Regions from separate parts of the Reinekea thalattae genome, predicted to be linked through region 1. Evidence: predicted binding sites of a transcription regulator. Region 1 holds the regulator's gene; the other holds the start of a gene.
What was found. The regulator LexA, encoded in region 1, represses DNA repair genes until DNA is damaged. The targets are predictions, from matches to a motif close to TACTGTNTANNTANACAGTA.
Positions count from the first base shown of each region.

Region 1 (3,426 bases):
CCCAAAGAGATTGTCGGTACCGACATTGCTCATGCCGTGCCGTTAACCTTTATTGCCGGTCTGATTCATTTACACCTAGGTAATGTTAACTTTACTTTATTGGCTGCCCTATTAATTGGCTCGATTCCAGCCATTAATATTGGTGCCATGATTTCCAGCAGCATCCCAGCAAGGTACCTAAACCCAGCACTAGCAAGCCTATTACTGCTACTAGGGCTACGTTATGCACTATTTTAAACACTAATATTCATCGTTTATTAACTGTCTAATAAAGGCACGAAGTAAACTTAAGTTTACAGCATGTACAGATATTATTACCTAGGATAGTATGGCGTCACATCCACAGCTTGATAGTGAACGCAGCATGTTCAGCACAGAGAATTTAAACATCGAAAACCAAGAAGTTCTGATCACCCCATCAGATATAAAAAAACAGATTCCCGTTTCGGAAGCCGCCAATAAAACCATCACCGAAGGCCGTAAAGCAGTACGTGATATTTTAGACCGCAAAGACAATCGACTTATGGTTGTCATTGGCCCTTGCTCTATCCATGACCCAGAAGCGGCCTTGGATTATGCTCGCCGATTGAAAAAGCTCAGCGACGAAGTCAGCGACACCCTACTATTGGTGATGCGGGTTTATTTTGAAAAGCCTCGTACCACGACAGGCTGGAAAGGCTTAATTAACGACCCTTACATGGATGACTCGTTCAAAATTGCCGACGGCATTCAAATTGGTCGTAAGCTGCTAATGGATATTGCCGAAATCGGCTTACCAACCGCAACAGAAGCGCTAGACCCTATTTCGCCACAGTACATTCAAGACCTCATCAGCTGGTCTGCAATTGGTGCACGTACAACAGAAAGTCAGACTCACCGTGAAATGGCCAGCGGCCTTTCCTCTGCTGTTGGCTTTAAAAACGGTACCGATGGCAGCTTAGATGTCGCCATTAATGCGCTACAAAGTGTCTCGTCGCCGCACAACTTTTTAGGCATCAACACGCAAGGCCAAGTTTCTATTATCTCGACCAAGGGCAACCAATATGGTCATGTTGTTCTACGTGGCGGCGGCGGCAAGCCTAACTACGATTCGGTTTCGATTTCGTTATGTGAAGAACAGCTAAACAAAGCCAAGATTTTGCCAAACATCATGGTTGACTGTTCACACGCCAACTCGAATAAAGATCACAACTTACAGCCTCTTGTTGCCGATAACGTTGCCAACCAAATCACCGAAGGTAACACCTCGATTGTTGGCTTGATGATTGAAAGCAACATCGTCGCCGGTAACCAAAGCATACCGAGTGATCTAAAAGAGCTAACCTACGGTCAGTCAGTTACGGATGCTTGTATTTCATGGGAAACGACCGAGTCGCTGATGAAATCGATGCGCGATAAAATCAAAGACAGCCTAGCTAAACGCTAACCAAGCGACTCTGCTACAGATAACTGTTGTAAATAAAAGGCCGACATTGTCGGCCTTTTTTATGGCATCAATTATCCGCACTTTAGCTCGACGCGACTTTAACTGCTGTATATCTTTACAGCTGGCACATACTGTATATAATCCTATGACTGGACATTTTAACAGGCTTAAGATTATGGAAAAGCTCACCGCGAGGCAGCAACAGGTTTTAGATGTCATCAAAGATCACATTGAAAAAACCGGCTACCCACCAACCCGCGCCGAAATAGCAAAAGAGCTTGGCTTTAAATCGGCAAATGCAGCAGAAGAACACATCAAGGCACTGGCAAGAAAGCAACACATTGAAATTGTACAAGGCGCAAGCCGTGGCATTCGGCTGCCAGAGTCAGAATCTGGTATTCCTGTCATTGGTCGTGTTGCCGCAGGTTCGCCAGTACTGGCTGAAGAACAAATTGCAGAATACGTTGACCTTCCTCGTAGCCTGTTTCAGCCAAATGCCGATTTCATGCTGCAAGTTCAGGGCTTAAGTATGAAAGATATTGGTATTTTAGAGGATGACCTTATTGCCGTTCACAAAACTACATCCGTGCGTAACGGTGATATTGTAGTGGCTCGTGTCGGTGACGATGTCACGGTAAAGCGCTACGAGAAAAAAGGCAGCATTGTTACGCTCTACCCAGAAAACGAAGATTTTGAGCCTATTGTGGTCAATCTAGCTGAAGAAGACTTTGCCATTGAAGGCCTTTATGTTGGCGTTATTCGACGCTCAATTCACTAGCCACAACCGACATTGATTAGGCTAACTTAGGTTAGCAGCTACAAAAAAAGCCGCTTAATGCGGCTTTTTTTATTTGAGCAATTATTATAGTGAAGATCGTGTTTATTTAGTTGTCTTTATTAGTTGTCTTTATTAGTTGCCTTTACCAGCTGACTTCTTTATCGGCTTTAGCGCTGATCATTGCTAAAAATTCTTTATGTGCCGCCAACTCTTCAGCACTTGGCTGAACCTGAACAAGAGGCTTCTGCCCTTGAGTGTCGAGCACAGAAAGGTCAATCGCCGCCGTTTCATTAGCGTTCGTTTCAGATTCACCGAGCATCAAATCTGTCTGGCCACCGGTTAGGAACAGATAAACATCCGCCAGAATCTCAGAATCCAGTAATGCGCCGTGTAAGGTTCGATGCGAATTATCGATGCCATAACGCTTACACAATGCATCCAGCGACACCTTAGAGCCAGGATGCTTATCGCGTGCAATTTTTAATGTATCGATAACGCCACAAGCTGATTCCAGTGGCACAAAAGTCTGGCCCTGCTCTTTTGCAAAACGCTCAAATTCAGCGTTTAAAAAGCCCATATCGAAAGCGGCGTTATGAATAACTAGATCGGCACCTTCGAGCCATTGCCACAAACCAACAGCAATATCACGAAACTTAGGGCAATCTTTAACTCGTTCGTTGTCGATACCATGAACGGCCACTACCTCGGCAGGGATATCGCGTTCAGGGTTTATGTATTCATGATAATGGCGCCCAGTTAATTTACGCTCCACCATTTCAACACAGCCGACCTCAACAATACGATCGCCTTTTTTGGGATTTAAACCCGTTGTCTCGGTATCTAAAATAACTAATCTCATGCGAGTTTATTTTTACCCCTTAAATTCATCCATCGCTTGGTTGGCAAGTTGATCGGCAACTTCATTATATTTGTCGCCCGCGTGCCCCTTTACCCAGCGCCAAGTCACCTTATGCTGAGACATCATTTGATCGAGCTGCTGCCATAAATCCTGATTTTTTACTGGCTTGCGTGCGGCTGTCTTCCAACCGTTTTTCTTCCAGCCTTCGATCCACTTAGTAATGCCTTGCTGAACATATTTTGAATCCGTATAGAGCTCGACACTGACTGGCTTTTTCAACGCTTTTAAACCTTCAATGGCAGCAGTTAACTCCATACGGTTATTGGTTGTGTCAGCTTCAGCGCCATAAAGTTTCTTTTCGCG
Region 1 covers NZ_VKAD01000001.1:680,326-683,751, forward strand. Annotated here, with positions in the region: gene FME95_RS03135 (sulfite exporter TauE/SafE family protein) at 1-237, shown strand, start outside; gene FME95_RS03140 (3-deoxy-7-phosphoheptulonate synthase) at 329-1,426, shown strand; gene lexA (transcriptional repressor LexA) at 1,602-2,204, shown strand; gene dnaQ (DNA polymerase III subunit epsilon) at 2,347-3,063, opposite strand; gene rnhA (ribonuclease HI) at 3,076-3,426, opposite strand, start outside.

Region 2 (3,426 bases), 620 kb from region 1:
GGTGTAGGTTGCCGGGTTCGAGCGAGGTGTTCGGCCGATTGGGCTTTGGTCGATATCCACGACCTTGTCGTAAAAGTCGAGTCCTGCGATGCTTTGGTAAGGTGCTGCGGTTAGCGTGGTCGCATTGTTCAACGCGGTTGCGGCCAGTGGATAAAGCGTTCGGTTTATCAGTGTTGATTTACCTGAACCGGAAACTCCGGTAATACAGTTAAATAGGCCGACAGGAATGGACAGGTCGACCGACTGTAAGTTGTTGCCCGTTGCGCCTTTGATCACTAGCTGTCGTTTCGGGTCAGCTACTGCGCGTTCGTTCGGTACGTCAATTTTTAGCTTGCCGCTCAGGTATTTACCGGTCAGTGAATCCTTACTTGCCATGATTTGTTTTGGCGTGCCTGCGGCAATCACGTTACCACCATGAACGCCAGCGCCAGGGCCGATATCTAACACCCAGTCGGCGGTGCGAATGGCGTCTTCGTCATGCTCGACCACTAAAACGGTATTGCCCATATCACGCAAGTTAGTCAGCGTTTGCAACAGACGATCGTTGTCGCGTTGGTGAAGACCAATTGAAGGTTCATCTAAGATATACATGACTCCAACAAGGCCAGCGCCAATCTGGCTAGCCAGTCGAATACGTTGAGTTTCACCGCCAGAAAGCGTATCGGCGCTACGGTCGAGGGTTAAATATTCTAGGCCGACATTTTCTAAGAAGCTGAGACGTTGAATGATTTCACGCAGAATTTTTTCCGCGATTTGTGCTTTGCTGCCTTCGAGCTTTAAGCTGTTGTAATAGCGGACAGCGTCGGCAATAGACATGTGCGTCACTTCCGGCAAGGTCACGCCATCAATAAAGACATTACGTGCGCTTTCTTTAAGGCGACTGCCGTGACAACTCGGGCAATGTTGTTCCGCCAAATACTTTGACAACTCCTCACGCACCGAGCTGCTATCGGTTTCGCGATAGCGTCGCTCCATGTTAGGCACCACACCTTCAAAGGCGTGTGTTCGGCTATAGACCGCGCCACGGCTGTTGACGTAGTTAAAGTCGATCTCAACATCGCCGCTGCCGTTAAGCACCATCTCACGGAATTTTTTCGGTAGTTTTTTAAACGGCTGGTCAAGGTCAATGCTGAAGTGCTCGCCTAGTGAGGTGAGCTGGCTAAAGTAATAGACAGCACGTCGATCCCAACCAGAAATAGCGCCTTCGGCTAGGGTCAGGCTGTCGTCGCGGACAACCTTACTGCGATCAAAATACTGTTTAAGGCCTAAGCCGTCGCACTCTTCACAGGCACCGGCTGGGTTGTTGAACGAGAACATGCGCGGTTCCAGTTCGGCAATTGAATAGCCGCATACCGGACAGGCAAACTTGTTCGAAAACAAAATGTCTTCGCCGTCACCATCCATCCAACTGATTTGAGCGATACCGCCCGCTAAGGTTAAGCAGGTTTCGAACGACTCGGCCAATCGCAGTTGTAAGTCATCACGGACTTTGAAGCGGTCAACGACTGCTTCGATGGTGTGCTTTTTACGTTTATCGAGTTCTGGAACTTCGTCTAAATCCATCACCGTGCCATCGACACGCACACGCACAAAGCCTTGAGCCCTAAGTTCGTTGAAAACATGTAAGTGCTCACCTTTACGGTCGCGGATGAGCGGCGCAAGCATCATTAGCTTGCTGCCTTCTGGCAACGCCAGCACCGAATCAACCATCTGGCTGACCATTTGAGCTTCTAGTGGTTCACCATGTTCAGGGCAGCGTGGTTCACCAATACGTGCAAACAGCAAACGTAAGTAATCATAAATTTCGGTAGTGGTACCTACCGTAGATCGAGGGTTATGGCTGGTGGTTTTTTGTTCAATAGAAATCGCCGGTGACAGACCTTCAATATGGTCGACATCCGGTTTTTCCATCATCGATAAAAACTGCCGAGCGTAGGTTGATAGTGATTCAACATAACGGCGTTGACCCTCGGCGTAGAGGGTGTCGAACGCCAACGAAGACTTACCTGAGCCTGAAAGCCCAGTGATAACAACAAGCTTGTCGCGTGGAATATCAATGGTAATGTCTTTAAGATTGTGGGTACGGGCACCCTGGACGGAAATTTTGTCCATGAAATCCTCGAACTGGAAAGAAACAAAGCCCCAAAGAAAGCATAAATTGGCAAGAAGTTCCAGCAGCACCTCACCGAAGACTGGGGATCAAACTGTGAAGGCTGCTGAAAAAGCTCTTTAAGTGTGTGGATTAAAAAGCGTGCGACTAATATAACTGTATGAATATACAGATCGCAAGGTTTTTTTATCACTGCGGTAATCCTTAAAGTAGAATCCGTGACTCAATAGGTTTTTAACTCGGGTCGAAGTCTCAAACAGTGAGCCCCGCAGCATTAGTGTTTGAGGGGATTAACCAATACAAGCGTGACAGAGATAAAGAAAGCCAGCGGAATCATCAAATCAACCTTGAAGTTAGCCTTCAACTGATGGATAGTTCGCGGCTAGCAAAAACGAAATATATAGGAAGGCATATGGCAAAGGGTACCGTAAACAAGGTCATTATTTTAGGTCGATTAGGGCAGGATCCCGAGGTGCGTACAACCGCATCGGGCACTCAGGTAGTGAACCTGAATGTAGCGACCAATGAACTTGGCCGAGCAGACGAGCAAGGAAACCGTCAGGATCTTACCGAATGGCACCGTATCGTGCTCTTTGGCCGAACCGCAGAGGTTGCCTCGCAATATTTACGCAAAGGTTCACAGGTTTATATCGAAGGACGTTTGCAGACTCGTAAATGGCAAGACCAAAACGGCCAAGACCGTTATTCAACCGAAATTGTCGGTAATGAAATGCAATTTATTGGTGGTCGCCAAGAAGGCGGAGCACCTCAGCAAGGCGGTGGTTTTGGTCAACAACCACAAGGCGGCGGCTTTAATCAGCAGCCAGCAGCACAGCCTAATTACAATCAAGCACCGCCTCAGCAACCTCAAGGTGGTGGTTTTGGTGCGCCGCAACAGGTCGCGCCACAGCAATCTCCACAACAGCAACAACCTCAGTCGGCACCTGCGCAACCAGCACCGGGTGGCTTTGACGATTTTGACGACGATATACCGTTCTAGGATTTACCTCAGATCACATCGGTCAAAAATACTAATTAAGCCCTTATTTTAAGGGCTTTTTTGTGGCTGGAGGTTTAAGTCTTCTGACAAACAATAATCCAAAAATCTTGTGAGTCCTCATGGCTGAGTGTTTGCTCAATAAGTCCGTAAGCTGAGAACTCTTGCTCGATAGTTTCTAGGTCGTGATAAAACAGGTCTACGCCATGACGAGATAGATAGGTGTTGTGATCCATCTTTGCACCTTGAGCAAAAGTCGGGGTATGAGTGGCCAGTGTAACGAAAACCATATAGCCGTTATTGTTTAGTTGTTGGTAAC
Region 2 covers NZ_VKAD01000001.1:1,301,024-1,304,449, reverse strand. Annotated here, with positions in the region: gene uvrA (excinuclease ABC subunit UvrA) at 1-2,112, opposite strand, end outside; gene FME95_RS06030 (single-stranded DNA-binding protein) at 2,523-3,110, shown strand; gene FME95_RS06025 (class I SAM-dependent methyltransferase) at 3,185-3,426, opposite strand, start outside.
Region 2: the regulator LexA is predicted to act here: its motif matches at 2,265-2,284, upstream of uvrA (excinuclease ABC subunit UvrA).